3 regions of the Sphingomonas sp. BGYR3 genome follow, and region 1 is predicted to be linked to each of the others. Evidence: predicted binding sites of a transcription regulator. Region 1 holds the regulator's gene; each other region holds the start of a gene.
What was found. Region 1 encodes LexA, which represses DNA repair genes until DNA is damaged. Its sites were predicted from a motif close to GTTCCNCNCTTGTTCT; they were not measured.
Positions count from the first base shown of each region.

Region 2: uvrA (excinuclease ABC subunit UvrA) is a predicted target of LexA. The motif match lies at 3,840-3,855, and genes of this name have one in related genera.
Region 3: recA (recombinase RecA) is a predicted target of LexA. The motif match lies at 4,702-4,717, and genes of this name have one in related genera.

Region 1 is NZ_JANZNT010000001.1:972,622-980,519, forward strand. Features, by position in the region: gene NYR55_RS04415 (hypothetical protein) at 1-186, opposite strand, end outside; gene NYR55_RS04420 (aminodeoxychorismate/anthranilate synthase component II) at 297-881, shown strand; gene trpD (anthranilate phosphoribosyltransferase) at 878-1,861, shown strand; gene trpC (indole-3-glycerol phosphate synthase TrpC) at 1,858-2,643, shown strand; gene moaC (cyclic pyranopterin monophosphate synthase MoaC) at 2,640-3,110, shown strand; gene NYR55_RS04440 (hypothetical protein) at 3,184-4,002, opposite strand; gene NYR55_RS04445 (molybdopterin molybdotransferase MoeA) at 4,144-5,334, shown strand; gene lexA (transcriptional repressor LexA) at 5,392-6,081, shown strand; gene NYR55_RS04455 (ComEC/Rec2 family competence protein) at 6,075-7,898, opposite strand, start outside.
Region 2 is NZ_JANZNT010000001.1:1,393,259-1,401,156, forward strand. Features, by position in the region: gene NYR55_RS06435 (efflux RND transporter periplasmic adaptor subunit) at 1-270, opposite strand, end outside; gene NYR55_RS06440 (ABC transporter transmembrane domain-containing protein) at 254-1,951, opposite strand; gene NYR55_RS06445 (dienelactone hydrolase family protein) at 2,164-3,039, opposite strand; gene NYR55_RS06450 (hypothetical protein) at 3,247-3,705, opposite strand; gene uvrA (excinuclease ABC subunit UvrA) at 3,863-6,757, shown strand; gene NYR55_RS06460 (DUF4747 family protein) at 6,989-7,852, shown strand; gene NYR55_RS06465 (hypothetical protein) at 7,859-7,898, shown strand, end outside.
Region 3 is NZ_JANZNT010000001.1:687,988-695,885, forward strand. Features, by position in the region: gene NYR55_RS03190 (Xaa-Pro peptidase family protein) at 1-467, opposite strand, end outside; gene NYR55_RS03195 (dicarboxylate/amino acid:cation symporter) at 464-1,774, opposite strand; gene NYR55_RS03200 (hypothetical protein) at 1,888-2,727, opposite strand; gene NYR55_RS03205 (glutathione S-transferase) at 2,741-3,367, opposite strand; gene recA (recombinase RecA) at 3,546-4,625, opposite strand; gene NYR55_RS03215 (response regulator) at 4,765-5,124, opposite strand; gene NYR55_RS03220 (ATP-binding protein) at 5,164-7,611, opposite strand; gene NYR55_RS03225 (M13 family metallopeptidase) at 7,710-7,898, opposite strand, start outside.

The sequences.
Region 1 (7,898 bases):
GCGGTATCGTTCGCTTTCGTCCATGCGAGGACACACCACAATCTCGTCCGCCTCCGCCTTGGGGCAGGGATCGTCGCCATAGACCAGGACGCTGCGCACGCGGCGCGGCGGCTCGCCATCGGCGGCGGCCGGCTGGGGCGCGTCCTGCGCCATCGCCAGCACCATTGCCATCATGCTCAGGATCATCGCACACGCCTCCACGCCCGGCATCGGTTTGCGGTGCCACACCTGTCCACCGGATGAACGGACAGCATCGGGACGATTGCAAGCAACGATGGCGGCGCTATGGCAGAACCATGATCCTCGTCATCGACAATTATGACAGCTTCACCTGGAACCTGGTCCATTATCTGATGGAACTTGGCGCCCCGGTGCAGGTGGTGCGCAACGACGCGATGAGCGCCGCCGACGCGCTTGCCAGCAATGCCAGCGCCTTTCTGATCTCGCCCGGTCCGTGCACCCCGAACGAGGCGGGGATCAGCCTGGATCTTGTCGCCGCCTGCGCCTCGGCCGGAAAGCCGCTGCTGGGCGTGTGCCTGGGCCATCAGGCGATTGGCCAGCATTTCGGCGGACAGGTGGTGCGCGGCGGACTGATGCACGGCAAGACCAGCCCGGTGGTGCATGACGGCACCGGCCTGTTCACTGGCCTGCCCTCGCCCTTTACCGCCACGCGCTATCACTCGCTGATCGTTCAGGATATTCCGGACGATCTGGTCGTCAACGCTACCGCCACCGATGGCACCGTGATGGGCTTTCGCCACGCATCGCTGCCGATCCACGGCGTTCAGTTCCACCCGGAAAGCATCGCGACCGAACATGGCCATGCAATGCTGGCCAATTTCCTGTCGATTGCGGGGGTCGAGGCGGGGGAACGCGTGTGACGCTGCCCGATGCCCGCCAGCCCCTGTCCGCCGACGCGGCAGAGGACGCCTTTGCCGCAATCCTCGACGCCCGGGTTGACGAGGCGGCGATCGAGGGGTTCCTGACCGCGCTGGCTGATCGCGGGGAAACGCCGCTGGAAATCGCCATTGCCGCCCGTGCGATGCGGGCGCGCATGATCCGCGTCCGGGCGCCGGAAGGGGCAATCGACGTTTGCGGCACGGGCGGCGACGGGCATCACAGCCTGAATGTCTCCACCGCCGTCTCCATCGTCGTGGCCGCTGCCGGAGTGCCGGTGGCCAAGCACGGCAACCGCGCGGCCAGCAGCCGGTCGGGCGCGGCCGACACGCTCGAGGCGCTGGGCCTTGACCTGACGCGGGCGGCGGCGCGGGCGGAGGAAAGCCTGGCCGAACTGGGCATCGCATTCCTGTTCGCCGCCGATCACCACCCCGCGCTGCGGGCGCTGGCCCCGCTGCGCCGCCGGATGGGCCGGCGCACGATCTTCAACCTGCTCGGCCCGCTCGCCAATCCGGCCGGCGTGCGCGTGCAGATGATCGGCATTGCCCGCCCCGAACTGGTCCCCGTTTATGCCGAGGCGATGGCGATGCTGGATTATGACGAGGCGGCGGTGATCTGCGGGCTGGAGGGGCTGGACGAACTCAGCCCCGCCGGGCCAAGCGCAGTGGCCAGCATCGGCGATACCGGCCTGCCGACGGTGGTCACGCCCGATCTGGCCGGGCTGGCCCCGCGGTCGCTGGACGATCTGCGCGGCGGCGATGCGGCGCATAACGCCGATGCGCTGCGCCGCCTGTTGCTGGGCGAGCCCGGCGGCTATCGCGACGCGGTGATCCTGAACAGCGCGGCCGCGCTCGTCCTTGCCGGGCACAGCGACACGCTGATGGCCGGGGCAGAGGAAGCGGCGGAAACCATCGACAACGGGCTTGCCAACGCGCTGCTCGACTGCTGGATCGCATGGCCATGAGTACGATGCTGGCACAGATCCTTGAGGCAAAGGCAGACGAGGTTGCGGCGCGCAAGGCGCAGACGGGCGATGCCGACCTTGCCGCGCGCATTGCCGCCGCCGGGCCGCCGCGCGGGTTTCGCGCCGCGCTGGATAGCCGCGCGGCCACCGGATACGCTCTGATCGCAGAGATCAAGAAGGCCAGCCCGTCCAAGGGGCTGATCCGCGCGGATTTCGATCCGCCCGCCCATGCCCGCGCCTATGCCGCCGGCGGCGCAACCTGCCTGTCGGTGCTGACCGACGAACGGTGGTTTCAGGGGCATGACGCGTATCTGGTCGCCGCGCGTGCCGCCTGTCCCCTGCCCGCGATCCGCAAGGATTTCATGATCGACCCCTGGCAATGCGCCGAATCCCGCGCGCTGGGGGCGGACGCCATTCTGATCATCGTCGCCGCACTGGAAGATGCGCAAATGGCAGAGATCGAGGCAGCGGCCATGGAACTGGGCATGGACGTGCTGGTCGAGGTGCACGATGCCGACGAAATGGCCCGCGCGGCGCGGCTCCGTTCGCGGCTGATCGGGGTAAACAACCGCAATCTCAAGACGTTCGAGGTCAATTTTCAGAACACGTTCGATCTTGTCGCCCTGGCCCCGCCGGGCTGCACCTTTGTCGCGGAAAGCGGCATTGGCGGCCGGGCGGACTGCGATGCGCTGGCCGCGCATGACATCCGCTGCTTTCTGGTCGGCGAAAGCCTGATGCGCCAGCCGGATGTCGAGGCAGCGACGCGGGCGCTGGTCGGATGAGCCGCCTGACCCACCTGGATGCCGCAGGGGCCGCGCATATGGTGGATGTCGGCGGAAAGGCGGAAACGGCGCGTCAGGCGGTGGCAACCGGCCGCATCGCCATGTCTGCCGCGGCCGCAACCGCGATCCGCGACGGGACGGCGGCCAAGGGCGACGTGATCGCCACCGCGCGCATCGCCGGCATCATGGCGGCCAAGCGTACGCACGAGCTGATCCCGCTGTGCCACCCCCTGCCCCTGACCCGCATCGCGCTGGATGTGGTTCCGGACGACAGCGGCGTGACGGTGACGGCGACCGTCGGTCTGACCGGCCGGACGGGCGTGGAGATGGAGGCGATGACGGCGGTGTCGGTGGCGCTGCTCACCCTCTATGACATGGTAAAGTCGCTGGATAAGGGCATGGCTATTCAGGATATTCGCCTGCTGTCCAAGACCGGCGGCAAATCCGGGGATTGGCGCGCGGGCTGATTGGCAACGGGTCGGCTGCACCCTCCCCAACCCCGGCGCATCCTGAGCGCGTGGACGGATGCCGCGCGCCGCCTTACTCCCAGCTCCGGCGCTGCTTCACGCCATAGGTGATGCGGATGCGCACCCATTCGCCATATTTCGACTTGCCGCCCACGCGCGGCGGGCGGACGCGGAATTGCCAGGCGGCGGCCAGCACCGCCCGGCCCATGCGCGATCCGGGGCTTTCGCCGACCATCTCGCAATCCTCCACCCGATAATCGGGTACGGTGCGGCACATGATCATGCCCCATCCCGGTCCGGCGGCGCTGGACAGATAACCCGCCAGTTCGGAATCATACGGTTCGCGGTACCAGGCGGCGGCATAGAGCGGCTCGCCATTGGGGCCGCTGCCGTCGACGCGCGGGGTATCGCCGGGAAATCCGGTATCCGGCGGCCCCATGGTCGCGCGCGGCGCGGGCGGGCCTGCGCGGCCGGGGGGCGGGGCGCGCCCGATATCGGCCTGTGCCATCTGATCGCGCGACAATTCGATCCACGGGGCCTTGGGCGCAAAATTCTTGACGACCGGGGCTGGCTGGACGGACGGCGTGACGGGGCTGGGCGGCGGGCGGTCGTCGGGTTCGCGGGGCTGTTCGGTCGATGGCGGTGGCGGCGCGACCGCGGGGCGGGGCGCGCTGGCGGCGGCGGGGGGCTTTTCCGACACTTCAGCGGCGTCAAAGGTGCTGAGCGCCATGTCCACCGGTTCGCGCCGGACCAGCCGGGGCGCCAGCGTCATCAGCACCAGCACGATCAGCCCTTCGACCAGCAGCGCAAGCAGAAACGGGCCTCCCCGCCCGCGCAACCGTTCCCCGATCCGGGTTCGCCACGTCGGGCGTTCGATGGACTGTGAAACCACGCGAGAAACTTCCGGGGGGCGGCAGGGCTGACTGTCGGGTTAGGGTGCAGATGCGGCCAAGACAAGGCAGCGTGGCAGGCATGGTGCAGTTTCCCCGCTCGCCCTCTTTCCCCGCGCCGATGCCCGTGCCACATCCGGCCGATGGCACCTCCGCTCCTCCCGCTGGCCGATGCACAGGCCCGGCTGATCGGCATGGCCGTGCCGGTGGCGGCAGAGGCGCTGCCCATCGCCGGTTGCGCCGGACGCTGGGCCGCCGAACCGGTAACCGCGCTGCGCACGCAACCGGCCAGCGATCTGTCGGTGATGGACGGTTATGCCATCGCCCACGCCGCCCTGCCCGGGCCCTGGACGGTCATCGGGGAAAGCGCCGCCGGGCGGCCCCATGCCGGGCCGGTCGGGCCGGGACAGGCGGTGCGCATCTTTACCGGCGCAGTCATGCCGGCGGGCGCGGACTGTGTGCTGGTGCAGGAAGAGGCCGCGCGCGACGGCGACCGGCTGATCCTGACCGGAGCTGGCCCGGCCGCGCCCGGCCGCAACGTCCGGCATCGCGGGCTTGATTTCGCGGCCGGAACCGACCTGATCCGGGCGGGGGAGCGGATGACGCCGGCGCGGCTCGCCATGGCTGCGATGGCGGGGCATGGCACGCTGACGGTCCGCCGCCCGGTGCGGGTTGCCGTCGCGGCGACCGGCGATGAACTGTGCCCGCCCGGCACGCCGGTTGGCGATGGACAGATACCGGAAACGAACCGGCTGATGCTGGCTGCGATGCTGGCCGATCTGCCGGTCGAGCTGATCGACCTTGGCATCCTACCGGACGATCTGGACGCGCTTACCCGCGCTTTTGCCGACGTCGATACCGACCTGCTCGTCACCAGCGGCGGGGCGTCGGTGGGCGACCATGATCTGGTGCGACCCGCGCTGGCGGCGGCGGGATGGTCCATTGATTTCTGGCGGGTGGCACTGCGCCCCGGCAAGCCGGTGATGGCCGGGCGGCGCGGCGATGCGCTGGTCCTCGGCCTGCCCGGCAATCCGGTTTCGGTGTTCGCCACGACGATGTTATTCGTCCGACCCGCCATCGCCGCACTGGGCGGATCGGTCGACCCCCTGCCCCGGCTGACCCCCGCGATCCTGGCCGAACCCCTGCCCGCCAATGGCGAGCGCACGGATTTCCTGCGCGCGGCGATCCTGCCCGACGGGCGGGTCAGCGCGGCGGCGGTGCAGGACAGTTCGATGCTGTTGACGCTCGCGCGCGCCTCCTGCCTGATCCACCGACCCGCTCATGCCCCGGCGGCGGCTGTGGGCGATCCTGTGGATATCCTTGTGATCGCTTGACGCCATACGGAACAAAGCATATACGTTCCCAGTCTGTTCCGAAACGGAGGATTGGGGATGCTCACCAAAAAGCAGCATGAGTTGCTGTGCTTCATTGCCGAACGCCTGGGCGAAGACGGCATTTCCCCCTCGTTCGAGGAGATGAAGGAGGCGCTCGACCTCAAATCGAAATCTGGGGTGCACCGGCTGATCGAGGCGCTGGTGGAGCGCGGGTTCATTCGCCGCCTGCCCAATCGCGCCCGCGCGCTCGAAGTGCTGAAGATGCCGGAACGGGTCGATGCAAAGCGGGGCAAGGCTGCAAAACGCGGTGACGTGGCACCACTTTCGCCACCTTCCGCGACGCAGCGGATGCCGGAACCAGCCAACGACGTCATCGAAATCCCGCTCCATGGCCGCATTGCCGCCGGTGTGCCGATCGAGGCGATGGAGGGATCGCAGATGCTGCCGGTGCCCGCCGCGCTGCTCGGATCGGGCGAACATTATGCGCTGGAAGTGTCCGGGGATTCGATGGTCGAGGCGGGCATCCTCGACGGCGATTATGCCCTGATCCGCAAAACGGAATCGGCCCGCGATGGCGAAATCGTGGTCGCGCTGATCGACGGGCATGACGCAACGCTCAAATATTTCCGGCGCGAAGGCGCAATGGTCCGGCTGGACCCCGCCAATCGCAGCTATGATCCGCAACGCTACCGCCCTGATCAGGTGCAGGTGCAGGGCCGACTGTCGGGGCTGCTCCGCCGTTACTGACCAACTGGCATGGGCGGTGGTGCCACGGGGCGGACCGGCCGTGGCGGCATCACCGTCGGCGGGTTCAACCATGGGTGCGCCCCCGGCCCGCGCACGGTGCGAACCGTTCCGCTGGCCAGGGTGATGGCCACGCCGCCGGTCTCTGCCAGCGTCGCCCGGTCCAGGCGCAGCCAGCGCGGGACGCATCCGGCCGGCAACCGGCGGTCGGCAATGACGATATCGGCAACGGCACACGCATCGCGCATCGCGGTCCATTCGACGAAATGGGCACTGCGGGTGGCAAAGACCCGCCAGGTGCGGCCATCGGCATCCCGGACATCGGCCAGGCACAGGTCCGCGCTGCACCGCGCATCGGGCAGGGTGTCCAGCGACTGCGCCTCGCCATCCACCCCCGCAGCCTCGCCCAGCATCGACCGGGTATAGTCCCCCGCCCGGTCGCGCAGCAGCGCCAGCCCCTCCCCGGCCCGGATGGCGACATGGCGGCCATCGCCGGTGACCAGCAGGTCGGGCGGCGGCACGGACAGCGCGCCCAGCGCACCGATAACAATGGGCACCGCGCCCCATCGCCGCCATCGCGTCCGCCACAGGGCGATCCACAGCCCCCCGCCCAGCATCGCGGCAAACGCCCATCCCGGCATCGCGGGCAGCATCCGGACCGATCCGGGTGCGTCCGCCGTCCAATGGGCAATCGCCAGGATCAGGTCGATGGCCTGCCCCGTCACCCACCATAGCGGCGCGCCCAGCCCCACCGCATCCAGCAGCAGCGCCGCCGCCTCGGCCGGCATGATGATAAACGTGGTCAGCGGGATGGCGACAAGATTGGCAATCGCGCCGTACACGCCGGACTTGTGGAAATGGAACAGCGCAATCGGCGTCAACACCGCCTCCACCACCAACCCCGTCAGCAGCAGCGAGGCAAGCGCCCGGCCCAGCCGGGCAAGCCGCCCCTCGTCCCGCCGTTCGAACCAGCCCTGCACCACCGGATGGCTGTGCAGCGCGATGATCGCGGTAACGGCGGCAAAGCTGAGCTGGAAACTGGGGCCGGCCAGGCTTTCCGGCCACAGCAGCAGGACGACGAACGCACCCGTGGCGACCAGCCGCAGCGTAATCGCCTCCCGCCCCAGCAGCATCGCGGCAAGGATCAGCAGCCCGGCGATGCACGACCGAACCGTCGGCACCTCTGCGCCTGCCAGCCAGGTATAGCCAAGCGCAGCCGCCGCCCCGAACCCCGCAGCGATCAACGGCACCCGGACCCGCAGGGCGAGTGCCGGAAACAAGGCCAGGATCCGCATGGCGGCCAGGATCGCGGCTCCTACCACCGCCGTGACGTGCAGGCCGCTGATCGACAGCAAATGGGCAAGGCCAGACCGGCGCATCGCCTCTGCATCCGCGTCATCGATGCCGCCGCGATCCCCGGTGGCCAGCGTCGCCGCGATCGCCCCGGCCCCGCCGCCGATCCGCGACTGGATATGCGCCGACAGCTGGTTGCGGACCCCCGCACCGCTGCCCTGGGCCGCATGAATGACCTCAACCAGGCCAAGGGCGCGCCCGGTCGCGCCGATGCCATCGAACCATGCGGCGCGGGCATAGTCATAGGCACCGGGCAGGGCCGGCGATGCAGGTGGCATCAACCGGGCGCGCAGCCGGATTTCGGCGCCGGTGCCAGCACCGGGCGGCACATCGACGGCCCGAACATTCACCCGCACCAGTGTCGGCAGACCGACCGCATCGACAGGGGCCAGGCGCAGCCGGACGAGATCGCGCGCCGGCAAGGGCTCCACCCGCTCGATTCGGGCGACAAAGCTGGTGGTTACGGG
Region 2 (7,898 bases), 420 kb from region 1:
GCCGCGCTTCACCCGCTGGCCGTCCTGCACGTACCATCGTTCGACCCGCCCGGGGACCAGCGCGGTCACCTCCTGCAACCGGTCATCGGGGTTCAGCGCGCCGATCTGGCCCGACCCCGCACTGGTCTGCACCCATGGCACGGTGAACAGCGCGACGGTGACGATGGTGATGCCGATCACGATCATCCACGCCAGCGCCCGGGTCGCGCGCGGCGGTCGGATCTGCTCCAGCGTCCGGAAATGCACGATATGTTCAGGCCGAAAGGGCATGGCTGCCTCCCTCACCACGCGCCAGCGCGATCAGCTCGCCCTCGCCCTCGCAATGCAGCTGTTCGCGCCGCCCGATCCACAGATGCCCGTCGCGGGCCAGTCCCTCGGGCCGCCGAGTGAATTGCAGCACCGTCGTCTGCGATTCCCGCATCCGCGCCAGCACCGCATCCACCCGCGCAACCGGCAACAGGTCGAGCAGCGGCGACAGCATCAGTACGCGCGGCCGCGCCAGCAGCGCCGCGGCCAGCTTCAGCGCCATCGTCTCGCCCACCGACAACGGCCATCCCGAACTGGACAGATGCGTGTCCAGCCCATGGGGCAATGCGCCGATCCGTTCGGTCAGGCCGACAATGTCCAGCGCATCCATGATGCCCATCGCATCCTCCGCCGATGACAGGGTCAGGTAGTTGCGGATCGACATTTCCACGATGGTCGGCCGGTCCAGCACGCGGATGTCCGCGCGCAGGCGGTACATGTCGAACGATGCGATGTCCGCGCCGCCGACCGTCACGATGCCGCGCTCCGCCGTTTCGTGCCGGCGCAGCAGGAACGCGATGGTCCGGTCCAGCCCCGGCGGCGTCGCCACCGCCAGCTGCTTGCCCGCCGCCACTTCGAAATCCAGCGTCACGCCATGATGCTGCACGCCCCGAAAGCGGATCGATCCATCGGCCGGGCCGCGCCCGGTGCCCCGCTGTTCCGGCTCCTGCGGAATGGCCCAGAACAGCGCCAGCTCCTCCAGCCCCGCGGCCAGGTCGTACAGCGACTCCAGGTAGAAACCCAATTGCGCGATGCCATAGAACACGCCCGACAGGATCAGTTCGGCCGCCACCAGCTGACCGATCGACAGCTGGTTCTGGATGATCAGCCACCCGCCCAGCGCCAGCAGCGTCGCACTGGCCGCGGCCCAGGTGAACAACAGGCACAGCGTCTGCGCAAAGGTATACCGGAAATGCCGCTTGTGCGCATCGACATAGGTGGCGGTCACCGCCTCCGACTTGTCCATGGCGAACGCCAGGTGCCGGCTCGACTTGTAGAAGCCGTTGGATCCGCCCACGCTTTCCAGCCAGTGCGCCGCGCCGTGCTTGGCGTGGCTCTTGCCCACCGCCGTGCGGATCGCGCCCGATGCCCAGACCTGCCAGATCAGGAACAGGACCAGCACCAGCACCATGTTGAACGCCAGAAAGAACGGGTGATAGAAACTGGTGACGATCAGGCCCACGGCCCCCTGCAACACGATGGTGAACCCGCCGATCAACAGGCTGGGCATCGCCTTTTGCACCGTCATCATGTCGAAGAACCGGTTGAACAGGTCGCCGCGCCGCTCATCCCCGAAAAACGGGTTCTGGGCGTGCACCGCGCGCAGCGTGATTTCCGCCGTGATCCGCGCGAACAGCCGCCGCTCGAACAACGCCATCAGATGCACCCGGAACGCCATCAGCACGCCCGCGATCAGCAGCAACAGGAACAGCATGGCCGACAGGGTGAACAGCGGCGCGGGCAGCGCGATGTTCGCCACCGAATTGATCAGCAACTGCACCGAAATCGGCGTCGCCAGCGACAGAAGAGAGATCGCGATGCCATAAACCAGTGCCAGCCGCACGAACCCGCCGTCCGGTGCCATCACCAGACTGATCCAGCCCAGAAAGGCGCGAACACCGACGCGTTGACCCTGATCCGCCATTCCTGTCCCCGAAAAATTGTGCAGCTGCGTAATCGTGAGTCTGGGGCATTGATACAAGCATGGACTGTCTATCATAGTGATAGACAAATCCTATGGAACTTTACCACATTCTCCGGTGACGCGCCATTGCGGCGATGCACGCGTAACGAACGGATGCCGGGGGCACGGCGCTTGCCGCCGCCCCGGCCCGCTCCTGTCGGCGCGCGGTGCGGTTACAGCGCCTTGAACAGGCCGCTCATCACCGACCAGGCACGCTCGGCCTCGGCCTGGTTATAGGCCGGGCTGTCGATCACGGTCCAGCCATGGTCGGCGGCATAGACCTCGACCGTCGCCGGACGGCCGGCGGCATCGGCGGCGGCCTTGAACGCCGTCTTGTCGCCCGGTGCCTTGGCATCGTCATTCTGCGCAACGGCGATGTGATAGCTGGCGTCCGTCTTGCCCAGGATCTTGTGCGGGCTCATCGGCGCATCGGCGCGGACAAGCCCACCGCCGTGCAGCGATACCGCCGCCTTCACCCGCCCGGGCTGCGCGGCGGCGGTAAACACGGTGAACGGCCCGCCCATGCAATATCCATGGCTGCCGATGCCGCGCCGCGTGTCGACCGATGGCTGCTTGTCCAGCCATGCAATCGCCGCATTGGCATCGCGCATCACTGCCTCCGGGGTCAGCTTGCCGCGCCACGGGCCGACCTTCTGGAATCCGCCACCGGCCGCAAAACCGGCAAAATCCTTGAACGTGTCGCTCGGCACGTCGCGGTAATAGGGGTTGATGACCAGCACGGCATGGCCCTGCGCCGCCAGCCGCCGCGCCATCACGCGAAACGCCTCGCGCACGCCGGCAATGTCGGGCCAGGTGATGACGGCTGCGTGACGCCCCGATGCCGGGCGGACGAAAAACGCATCCAGCGTGCCGTCGGCGGTGGGAAAGGAAACCATGCCCTCGCTCAACCCGCCCGCCTGCGCCGAACCGGCATCGCCCGCCACCGGGGCACAGGCCGCAATCGCCGCCCCCGCGCCCAGCGCCGCGAACTGCCGCCGGTTCATCGCCCAGTCGAACGGCCCCTGCGCCGCCATGTCCCGATCACACATCGTCACTCGCTCCCAAAGCCAGACCCGCCGCCGCGCCGGAATACGCCCCAAACCCCGCCCCGGCAACATGGGCCAAGGGACGGGGGGTAGGCGGCGACTATGCGCGCCGGGACACGCCGAACAGTGCTCGCTTATCGCGCGCCCACTGGCACCGGACCCACCGATGGACGCGCCTGCCAATGACGCGGTCGAACGTCGGGACGCTCGTTACTCGACCACCGCCTTGAAATCAGCTTCGTTGATATAGGCGGCGAAAGCCATCATCGACTCGTTCGCCTCGGGATTGGTCGTCAACTCCCGCATCGCAATCTCGCCCAGCACCCGGCCAGCAGCCTCGAAACCGGCCCTGTCGCCTGTCTTGAACAGATTTCGCGATTGAGCAGCACAGTCCTTGGTCAACAGCCGGGTAAACAGGGCAGCCATTTCCCGGTCCGCTGCGTCCTTCTTGGCAGGATCGACAACCACCGCATCGCGCAGCTGCGGTGCCTGGGCGAGTGCCACGATGGTCCAGCGTGCAGTGGTCAGCCGATCCTGACCCGACGTCTTCATCGTCATGCAGTTCGACAGAGCGGCGACCAGTTCGTCGTTACCGGGCGTCTGGGACGCAACCGATCCACTCGCCAGACACGAAACAGCCAGCACCGCGGCACTCATCCTGCGTTTCACACTCGTCCCCTTATGCACTTGTACGCCAACACGCACGTCGGGTGGGTATCATGACGCCCCATCGCTGCACAGACATCCATTGCCCCTCGCAACCCGCCCCTGCACCCCCTATCTCGCCTACTGGATTCCCCTCCAGAACAAAGATAGAACTGCCGGAATGAGCCTTTCCCATATTTCCGTCCGCGGCGCGCGCGAGCATAATCTCAAGGGCGTGGACATCGACATTCCGCGCGACACGCTCACGGTCATCACCGGCCTGTCGGGCAGCGGCAAGTCCAGCCTCGCCTTCGACACCATCTATGCGGAGGGGCAGCGGCGCTATGTGGAATCGCTGTCCGCCTATGCGCGCCAGTTCCTTGAGATGATGCAGAAGCCCGATGTCGATCATATCGAGGGCCTGTCCCCCGCGATCAGCATCGAGCAGAAAACGACATCGCGGAACCCGCGCTCCACCGTTGCCACGGTGACGGAGATCTACGACTATATGCGCCTCCTCTGGGCGCGGGTCGGCATCCCTTATTCCCCCGCCACCGGCCTGCCCATCGCGGCACAGACGGTCAGCCAGATGGTCGACCGCGTGCTGGCCTTGCCAGAGGGGACGCGCCTCCTCCTCCTCGCCCCCGTCGTGCGCGGGCGAAAGGGCGAATATCGCAAGGAACTGGCCGAATGGCAGCGCGCCGGCTTCACCCGCGTCCGCATCGATGGCGAGCAATATCCGATCGAGGAAGCGCCCGCGCTCGACAAGAAGTACAAGCACGATATCGAGGTGGTGGTCGACCGCCTGGTCGTGCGTGACGACATCGCCACGCGGCTGGCCGAAAGCTTCGAGACCGCGCTGAAACTGGCCGAGGGGCTGGCCTATGTCGATCTGGTCGACGGCGTCGTGCCGGGCCGGGAGGATGAGGCCGCGGACGCAGGCGCGATGAAGGGCGCAGGGATTCCGCCCAACCGCATCGTGTTCAGCGAAAAATTCGCCTGCCCCGTCTCCGGCTTCACCATCGCGGAAATCGAACCCCGCCTGTTCAGCTTCAACGCACCGCAAGGCGCCTGCCCCGCGTGCGACGGCCTTGGCGAGCGGCAGGAATTCGACGCCGACCTCGTCGTCCCCAACGGCGCGCTCTCCCTAAAGAAAGGCGCGATCGTCCCCTGGGCCAAATCCAACCCGCCCAGCCCCTATTACATGCAGGTGCTGGCCAGCCTCGCCCGCGAATTCGGGTTCAGCCTCGACACCCCGTGGCAGGACCTGCCCGGAGAGGTTCAGCTCATCATCCTCCACGGCACCGAGGGCAAGCCGGTCACGCTCACCTTCATCGACGGCCGCAAGTCCTATGACGTGAAAAAGCCGTTCGAGGGCGTCATCGGCAACCTCAACCGCCGCCTCCTCCAAACCGAAAGCGCCTGGATGCGCGAGGAGCTGTCGAAATATCAGGCGGCTCAGCCGTGCGAGACGTGCCACGGCGCCCGCCTCAAGCCAGAGGCGCTGGCGGTCAAGATCGCGCAGCAGCCGATTTCCCACGCCACTCGCCTGTCGGTGGTCGACGCGCTCGCCTGGTTCCAGTCGCTGCCCGACGCCCTCACCGATCAGCAGCGGCAGATCGCGGCCCCCATCCTCAAGGAAATCCTGGAACGCCTCGGCTTCCTCAACAATGTCGGGCTGGATTACCTCAACCTCGATCGCACCAGCGGCACCCTGTCCGGCGGCGAGTCCCAGCGGATCCGCCTGGCCAGCCAGATCGGCTCCGGCCTGTCCGGCGTGCTCTATGTCCTCGACGAACCCAGCATCGGCCTGCATCAGCGGGATAACGACATGCTGCTCGCCACGCTGCGCCGCCTGCGCGATCTCGGCAACACCGTGCTGGTGGTGGAACATGACGAGGATGCGATCCGCACCGCCGATTATGTCATCGACATGGGGCCGGGCGCGGGCGTCCATGGCGGCACCATCGTCGCGCACGGCACCCTGCCCGAACTGCTCGCCACGCCGGGCAGCGTCACTGCCGACTATCTCAACGGCACGCGCGGCATCGACGTCCCGAAAAAGCGGCGCAAGGGCAACGGCAAGAAACTCACCGTCCACAATGCCGTCGCCAATAACCTGAAGGGCGTGACGGCCAGCGTGCCGCTCGGCACCTTCACCTGCATCACCGGCGTTTCCGGCTCCGGCAAGTCCAGCTTCACGCTCGACACCCTTTATGCCGCCGCCGCCCGCACGCTGAACGGCGCGCGCGTGCCCATGGGCCGGCACGACAGGATCACAGGGCTGGAGCATCTCGACAAGGTCATCGACATCGACCAGTCGCCCATCGGCCGCACGCCGCGCTCCAACCCCGCCACCTATACCGGCGCCTTCACCCATATCCGCGACTGGTTCGCCGGCCTGCCCGAAAGCCAGGCGCGCGGCTACAAACCCGGCCGGTTCAGCTTCAACGTCAAGGGCGGCCGGTGCGAGGCGTGCCAGGGCGACGGCGTGCTCAAGATCGAGATGCACTTCCTGCCCGACGTCTATGTCACCTGCGACGTCTGCCATGGCCAGCGGTACAACCGCGAAACGCTGGAGGTAAAGTTCAAGGGCAAGTCCATCGCCGACGTGCTCGACATGACGGTCGAGGACGCGGTGGAATTCTTCAAGGCCGTGCCCCCGATCCGCGAACGCATGGCCATGCTGGCCGAAGTGGGCCTTGGCTATATCAAGGTCGGGCAACAGGCCACAACCCTGTCCGGCGGCGAGGCACAGCGCGTGAAACTGTCAAAGGAACTCGCCCGCCGCTCCACCGGACAGACGCTCTACATCCTCGACGAACCGACCACCGGCCTGCATTTCGAAGATGTGCGAAAACTGCTGGAGGTGCTCCACGCCCTGGTCGAACAGGGCAACAGCGTCGTCGTGATCGAACACAATCTCGACGTCATCAAGACCGCGGACTGGATCATCGACCTCGGCCCGGAAGGCGGCGTGAAGGGCGGGGAGATTGTCGCGACGGGCACGCCGGAGGCGGTGGTGAAGGTGGAGGCGAGCTTTACCGGGCGGTATTTGAAGGGGTTGTTGGGGTAGCGACGCGGGGACCAGCCTGTCGGGAGCAGAGTTTGAGAGCAACCGAGAACGTAGACGAGGGGCCGGAGGCGGTGGTGAAGGTGGCGGGGAGCTTTACGGGTCGGTATCTGGCGCCGTCGTTTAAAAATGAGCAGAACTGACATGATATTATAAAGCTGCACAGTTTGCGAAAAACAAAATGCCTTGACTCCTAGCCGCTTCCTTGCACCCTGCTGAAGCAGGGAGGGTCTAATGGCAAGAAAGTTAAAACTCGAGGTTGGCGCCATCAACATCCGGCTCCACCCCCACAGTGACCAACGTTATCGCGATCTTTTCCAACGCCTTTTTGAGATTAAACAAGTAGTGAATATTAGAGGTGATCGCTCTGGTTTAATGACGTCACTGCAGAGAATCAGGAATGACGCTGACTACATAAATGGCGTTATCACAACATTCTTAGAATTTGATGTTGATGGTAAGTGGCTCAATACTGATACACTTGAAGAAGCGTCAGATAATGAGCTGCAAAAGATCAACATTCCTGAAAACCTTCGTCCAAACTCAAGACCTCATTTGTTTCAATTTGACGTAAAAAACCATGAATTAATCTTTGAGCACTACGCTAACGGCAATAGGCTTACACATAATGCCGCTCTTTCATTTATAAAGGGACTATTAAACGATAAGAGAATAGTTCAGGATTTTGGTGATGTCAAAGCGACTATAGTTCAGTCCAAGGGTAGTATAGATCGGATTTTTTCAATCCCTAGAATTACTGATATAGAGATTTACATTGAAAAGCCTAATGCAGATATTTGGGGTGAAGGTTTTGAGGAACAAGCAGAAGAACATCTTGATGATAAAAATGCCAGAAGCATGACGATTTCCTATAAGGCGGAACAAGGATTAGGTATCGTCCGAGATCAAGATCTTAGCCGATTAGTTGGAGCCAGCATTCGTAACGGCCGCACCATCGCCAAGGGATATGGGAAAAATGGTCATGAGGTTGTGACAACTGATAGTTATCCGAAAGTCGTTCAAGATAAGTATGACGAAGAAGTTATGAGTCAACCTCAGATGTTTGAGTTGCTAGCGCGCCGTTTTCGACGGGGATAGAAGAAGTTGTATTCATCACTGCTGAAGACTATTCAAACATACTGGC
Region 3 (7,898 bases), 280 kb from region 1:
CGGGCGGTTTCCTCGATACCGATCCGGCGGCCGGCAAGGCGGCGTTCGCGCAGCCAGCCAGCGACCAGGGCCAGCGGATCCTCATGCTCCTGCCAGACCCGCACATCGGCCGTGATGCCCAGCGTTTCGCGGACCGACGGTTCCTCGAAAAACGGAGTAACGATCAGGGGATCGCCCTCCACCGGCAGGACGGCGGCGGTCAGCCGTTCGCTGCGCCCCCAGCGGACGCCGGTGAAGTAGACCAGGCTGGCGCCCGGTTCGATCAGCACCGCGCCGATGCCCGCGGCCTTCATCAGCGATTGCGCGCGGGACAGGCGGGCGCGGCGCTCAAGCGCGCCGATGGGCCGGGCCCCGCCGGTAATGGGCGACAGTGCCGACAGGTCCGGCTCCATCGCCCGGGCAACCGCGCTGAACCCCAGGGGGGCGAGTGCGGCCGTGCCGATCAGCGCGCGTCGGGTCAGCCTCATGCGGGCAGCGGCTCGTCCGCGCCGTCCTCCCCCGACGCGACCAGGGTGGCGAGCGCGAGGTCGCCGGTGACGTTCAGCGTCGTGCGGCACATGTCGAGGAACCGGTCGACGCCAAGGACCAGGCCGATCCCCTCCGGCGGGACACCGACCATGCCGAGGATCAGGGCGACGACCGGCAGCGATCCGGCAGGGACGCCCGCCGTGCCGATGCCGCCCAGGATGCAGATCAGCATCACCGTCACCTGTTGCCACAGCGACAGATCGACGCCGAAGAACTGCGCCAGGAAGATGACCGTCACCCCTTCGAACATGGCCGTGCCGTTCTGGTTCGCGGTGGCCCCGATGGTGAGGACGAAACGTCCGACCTTTGCCGGCAGTTTCAGCTTTTCATCCGCCACGCGCAGCGCCGTCGGCAGGCTGGCGTTCGAACTGGCGGTGGAAAAGGCCATCACCATCGCTTCCTGCACATCGCGGAAGAACTGAATGGGCGAGCGTTTGGCGACGATCATCAGCAGCGCGGGAAAGATGACGAACATCTGGACGCCGAGCGCCAGCACGACCACGCCGACATAGGCGGACAGGCGAACGAGCAGGTCCCATCCGAACAGCGCGGCCAGATTGAACATGAAGCAGAATACCGCAATCGGGGCCAGACGGATGACGACGCCGATCAGGCGCATGGAGATTTCGAACAGGCCCTGCATCGCGCGCTTGATCGATTCCGTTTCCGGCCGGTCGACCAGCACCAGCCCGATGCCGAAGAACAGGGCAAAGAACATCACGGCCAGGATGTCGTTGTTCGCCATGGCGGTGACGATGTTGGTCGGCACGATGGCGAGCAGCGCGTCCATGCCGCTGGGCGTCGTGGCGGTGCGTTCCAGGATCGATCCGGCCGCGCCCTTGCCATCGGCCAGCATCTGGCGCGCGACGTCGGGATCGACGCCGCTGCCCGGTTGCAACAGATTGACCAGCACCAGGCTGACGATGACGGCGATGGTCGATGCGACGATGGTCCAGCCCAGCGTTTTGAGGCCGATGCGGCGCAGCGAGCGGATTTCGCCCATTTCCGCGATGCCGACGACCAGCGCCGAGAACAGCAGCGGGATGACCAGCATGAACAACAGGCGCAGGAACAGCTGGCCCAGCGGCGCGGTGACATAGGTGGTCAGCGTCTTGACCCAGGCCGCATCGCCCGCGCCGTAATGCACCGCCAGACCGATCAGCAGGCCCGCGGCAAAGCCGATGCCCATCTGCCATTGCAGCGACAGGCCGCGCCCCCCCTCGCCCGTTACCGTCGCTGTCGTCATGCCGTATGCGTCCCCTTATCCTGCCGTAGCGCCGCCAGCCTAGCCGGGGGGTCGGGCACAAGTCGAGACGGGCGCCACAAAAAACGCTGCGTTGCGGCGAAGACGGGCGACGATCAATCCGCCGTTACCGGTCGTGGCGGCCGCCATTCGCGTCCGATGACCAGCGTGTCCCCCGTCACACCCGGCGTGGCTGGCACCGCTTCGATCATCGGGCGATACGCCCAGACATCGCCGCCGCCAACCAGCGCGAAGCCATAGCTGACATGATCGGCGTCCGGCGCAATCGGGCCGATCTCAACCATCACCGGCGTCCAGCCGCGCGTCCCGGCGAAGGGCTGCGAATTGGTGTTGCCGCCGTTGAGCAGCCGCCTGGGCCGCTCTGCCTGTTCCGGCCGAGCGGCGGGATCCTGGGCGCCGGATGATTCGGGTTGTTGCCACGCCGTCCCGGCGGCCGCCCAGAAATTGACCTGATCGACGGCATGCGCCGCTACCCACAAGGTGAAGCGGACCCGCTGGCCGCGATAGGGCGCCGCATCGACGATCCGGCGAAAGGCCGCATGATTGGCGCCGCCATTGCGTGCCCCGATGCACATCGGCGCGCCGTCGGCAGGCGAGCGGAACACATAGCGGTGAAGCCCGATGCCGGTGCGCTGCCAATAATCCGGGCCAGTGATCTGTTCGGCATTGGGGACAAAGGCAAAGCCACCCGACTTGCCCGGGACGACCGTCATCAGGCTGGAGCCGTCCCATCCGCTGGTCACGTCCACGGCGTTGGCCGGATCGTCGCGCAGCGGCGTGCAGCGCCGCACGCGACCGTTGACCACGATCCCGGCGACGCCGTTGACGACGATATCCGGCCCGTCATCGGACGGGGGAGCCGCCACCTGGGCATCCGATCGGGACACGGCGAATGAACCGGTCAGGCCGGCAAGGACCAGGCCGGCGATGGCCAAGTGCCAACGGCGATCACGCATAGGCATAGGGGCCGCCGGCGGCGAGCGCGGCCTGATAGGCGGGGCGGGCGTGGATGGTGTCGAGCCAGGCGGTGGTCGCGGGGTAGCGGCCGTCCAGCCCGGCGCGGGACCGGGCGGCCTCCAGCGGGAAGCTCATCATGATGTCGGCGGCGGTAAAGGACTGGCCGGCGAACCACGGGCGGCTGGCAAGTTCCGCCTCGACATAATCGAGATGGACGTCGATCATCGGCTGAAGCTTTTTCTGCGCGATGCCGCCGAGCAACGGCACCTTGGACAGCACCAGCTTGACCAGCAGCGGCGGCATCAGCGACCCTTCGGCATAGTGCATGAAAAACGTCCAGCGCAGGGCATCGTCGCGGTGCGACGGCGGGCCAAGGCGGCCATCGGCATGATGGACCAGATAGTCGATGATCGCGCCGGTTTCCGCAACGACGCGGCCATGATCCTCGATCACCGGCGACTTGCCGAGCGGATGAACCCGCTTCAGCTCCGGCGGGGCGAGCATCGTGACCTTATCCCGCTGATAGCGGATCACCTCATAGGGCAGGCCAAGTTCCTCGAGCATCCACAGGATGCGCTGCGACCGGGAGTTTTCGAGGTGATGGACGCGAAGGGTCATGGCGGTGGCTCCGTGAAGCGGCGGTCAGTGCGGACTGACCGTTGCAGCAATGTTGGACCGGTTTCGCCGCCGGGTGTCAATCGGCGGGGCGGGACGGGATGAACCGCAAAACGAGCGCGGCCCGGTGGACGTTCCACCGGGCCGCGCCGATCCTTATCCCTGCCGCAGCAGCAGGCGATTACATGTCGTCGACATCATCCTCGGCATCGGGGCCGGTCATCATCTCCTCGGCCACCTTTTCCGTGCGCGCACGGATCGCTGCTTCCAGCTTGGCGCACAGTTCGGTATTTTCCTTGAGGAAGGTCTTGGCGTTTTCGCGGCCCTGACCGATGCGGACGCTGTCATAGCTGAACCAGGCACCCGATTTTTCGACCAGGCCGGCCTTGACCCCCAGGTCCAGGATCTCGCCGATCTTCGAGATGCCCTCGCCATACATGATGTCGAATTCGACCTGCTTGAACGGCGGAGCGACCTTGTTCTTCACCACCTTGACCCGCGTGGCGTTGCCGATGATGTCGTCGCGGTCCTTGATCTGGCCGGTGCGGCGGATGTCGAGCCGGACCGAGGCGTAGAATTTCAGCGCGTTGCCGCCGGTCGTGGTTTCCGGGTTGCCGTACATCACGCCGATTTTCATGCGCAGCTGATTGATGAAGATCACCATGCAGCGCGAGCGGCTGATCGAACCGGTCAGCTTGCGCAGGCTCTGGCTCATCAGGCGGGCCTGAAGGCCGACATGGCTGTCGCCCATCTCACCCTCGATTTCCGCACGCGGCACCAGCGCGGCGACCGAATCGACCACCAGCACGTCGATCGCGTTCGACCGGACCAGCGTGTCGGTGATTTCCAGCGCCTGTTCGCCGGTATCCGGCTGAGACACGATCAGTTCGTCGATGTTGACGCCCAGTTTCTTGGCATAGACGGGATCGAGCGCGTGTTCGGCATCGACGAAGGCAGCGGTGCCGCCCGCCTTCTGCGCCTCAGCAATCACATGCAGGGCAAGCGTGGTCTTGCCCGAGCTTTCCGGGCCATACACCTCGATCACGCGGCCGCGCGGCAGGCCGCCGACGCCAAGCGCGATATCGAGGCCGAGCGAGCCGGTGGAGATCGCCTCCACCTGCATCGTTTCCTTTTGCCCCAGCTTCATCGCCGAGCCCTTGCCGAACGCGCGGTCAATCTGCGCCAGGGCGGCGTCGAGCGCCTTTTGCCGATCCGTGGAAGTCGCCATATCGGTGTCGATCACCTTCAGTTTCGCGGCCATTGTTCGTCCCCGTCGCTAGAAGAAATGCGTCATGCGTTCAATCGAATTGAACGTCATGTATCGCATTTGTTCCATGGGAACAAGTGGGGAACGAAAATGAACCCGCCCGTGCCAAAGGATTGGCCGGAACCAGCGGCGATCAGCCGATCAGCTGCGCCAGCGTCCGTTCGACCTGATCCAGTGTAAAGGGTTTGGCGAGGATCGGGCGGCCATGATGTTCGGCACGGATATCGTCGCCGCCGCTGCCCGTCGCCAGCGCAAAGGGGATGTTCGCCGCCGCCAGCGCATCGGACACGGGCCAGGACTGTTCGCCGCCGCGCAGATTGACGTCGACAATCGCCGCATCGAACCCGCGCGCATCGACCATGGCCAGCGCCTGATCGACGCTGTCCGCCTGTCCGGCCATGCTGTGGCCGAGCAGGTCGAGAAAATCCTCGATCATCATGGCGATCAGTGGCTCGTCCTCAACAACAAGGATACGGGCAGGCGAAACGGTCATGCAACAATCCTATCGACGCGGACGTCGCATCGCCAGCGTTCATTGCGCCGTCATAACGTCTCGCGCGGCTTGTGCAAGTTGTTGGACCGAAAAGGGTTTTGGCAAAAATGCCACATTGTCGATCGTGATCTGCTTGCGCGCCTGTTCCTCGGCATATCCGGACATGAACAGGATGGGCATGGCGGGGAACGCTTCCCGGACATGGCCAACCAGGGTCGGGCCGTCCATCACCGGCATGACGACGTCGGTGATGAGCAGGTCCGGGCGCAGGCCATCGCCCAGCATCTGCATCGCAACCTCGCCATTTTCGGCGGTCAGCACGGTATAGCCCTGACGCGACAGCGCGCGTTCGGCGACGGCGCGGACCATGTCCTCATCCTCGACCAGCAGGATGGTGCCGGTGCCCCACAGGTCGGGCGGCGCAGTGGCCCCCTCTGCCCGCGCGGCGGGCGCGGACGGGCCGCGGACGGGCCGGGCCGTCGGTGCCGTGGCGCGGTGGACGGGCAGATAGATGGTGAAGGTCGATCCGTGCCCCGGTTCCGAATCGGCAAAGATATAGCCGCCCGACTGTTTGACGATGCCATAGACGGTGGACAGGCCGAGGCCCGTGCCCTTGCCGGTTTCCTTCGTCGTGAAAAAGGGCTCGAAGATCTTTGCCTGAATCTCCGGCGGGATGCCCGACCCGGTGTCGGACACGCGCAGGGCGGTGTAATCGCCCTCTGGCAGCACGCCGTCGCCGCGCCTGCGGATATCGGCGGCCGTCACCGACAGCGTTTCGATGCGCAGCACGCCGCCGCCATTGGGATGCTTGGCCAGCATGGCATCGCGCGCATTGACCGCCAGATTGACGACCACCTGTTCCAGCTGACCCGGATCGGCGCGCACGGGGCCAAGGCCGCGCCCGTGCTGAACCACCAGATCGACGGTTTCGCCCAGCAGCCGTTTGAGCAGGGCCGACACCTCCGAAATCACGTCCGGCAGCTGAAGCACCTGCGGCCGCAGCGTCTGTTGCCGCGAAAAGGCGAGCAGCTGACGCGTCAGGCTGGCGGCGCGATTGGCGTTGGACCGGATCTGCTGAATATCGTCATGATCGCCGTCACCGGGATCGTGGCGCATCAGCATGAGGTCGCAATGCCCGAGGATTGCGGTCAGGATATTGTTGAAATCGTGCGCGACGCCGCCGGCGAGCTGACCCACCGCCTGCATCTTGATCGCCTGCGCCACCTGACGCTTCAGTTCCTGTTCCTCGCCCGTATCCTTGAACGCGAGCATCACCCGGCCGCGCGCGATCGTGCCCAGGCTGGTAATGCGCAGCGATACGGGTTCATCGGGGCGATCGCGCATCCGCACGGGCAGGTCGGTCGCCCGCGACCCCGGCCGGGCAACGCGGTGGATGGCATCGGCAAGCGCGGCCTTGTCCTCCCGCACCACCAGATCGCCGGGCCAGGTTGGCCGCGTGGCGGCGGTCGTGCGCGTGGCGCGATAGAAGCCGTGATTGACGCAGGCCAGCCGCCCCTGTTCGTCGAGCAGCGCGACGCCGCCCGGCAACAGTTCGATCATCGATTCCAGCCATGATCCGGCATCGGCATGGGTGAAATCGGGGCCGGGGCGATCCTCCTCGTCCACCATCGCCAGCAGGATGGGGGTTTCGTCATCGGGATGATCGGCATCGTCCAGCGGCACCTGAAAGAAGCGCAGCAGACCGCCCCCCTCCCCCTCTCGCGACAGGCGAAAACGGCTGACATCGTCATCGACCGGCGCGATCAGGGGGGTCATGTCGCGCCCGGCAACCGGCGCGGCCGCATCGCCCAGCGCGCGCTGGCGGAACGCGCGGGATGCGGCGACCATGCGCCCGTCGCCCTGAACCAGAACGGCCATCACCCCCGCCCGCCCCAGCCGGTCGCCCAGCACGCCGGACAAAAGGTCGGGCAGCGCCGACAGCCGGGTCGCCTCATCCGACAGGGTAAAGCGCCAGATCAGCCCCTGTGCCCCGCCACGCGTGATCCGCGCCGTGACCGGCAGGCCGTCGAGGATCAGGTCATCGGCCTGTCCCGACCCGCCCGTCCATGCCGTGCGCGCCGCCATGGTCAGGCTCGCAATGTCCTGATCGTTCATCGGCATCAGCGGGGGTGCGGGCAATGCCGGAAAGCGTTCGGCATAGGCGGCGTTGACGAACACCAGCCGGCCCGCGCGATCGGTGACGGCCGCCGGATCGTCCAGCGCATCGGCCAGCGCACGGGCCATCGCCCAGTCCGGTTCGACCGCATCGGCATCCGAAACCGGCGCGGCGCTGCGCCGGGCAATCAGGGCGGCACAGGCAACTGCAACAAGGGCGACCGCAGCAAAGCCGGCGGCAAAGCGCGGATCGCGCACGAACCAGAGGATGAGGCCCGCCGCCACCAGAACGGCGACGGCAGCAAGCACGGCCGGTACGGGACCGGCCGGCGCGGGCAGTGAATCGGCAGAGCGAACGGGAGAACTGGCCATGATATCCCCCGGTTGTCCGATCCCCCCGGGCCCCGGTCAAGCGCCACGCAAAACAGTGCGGCCGGGCATCAGAACGCCCGGCCGCAGGAACGCCGTTCTTACCAGATCCGGACGCGCTGATCCGGCGCCAGATACAGCTTGTTCGTCGGCTGCGGGTTGAAGCCCGCATACCAGGGATCAAGGTTGCGCACGACCCAGCCGCGCTGTTCCGACGGCGAGTGCGGATCGGTCAGCAGCCGCTGACGCAGGTTCGCCTCGCGATAGTTGCGCCGCCAGATCTGCGCCCA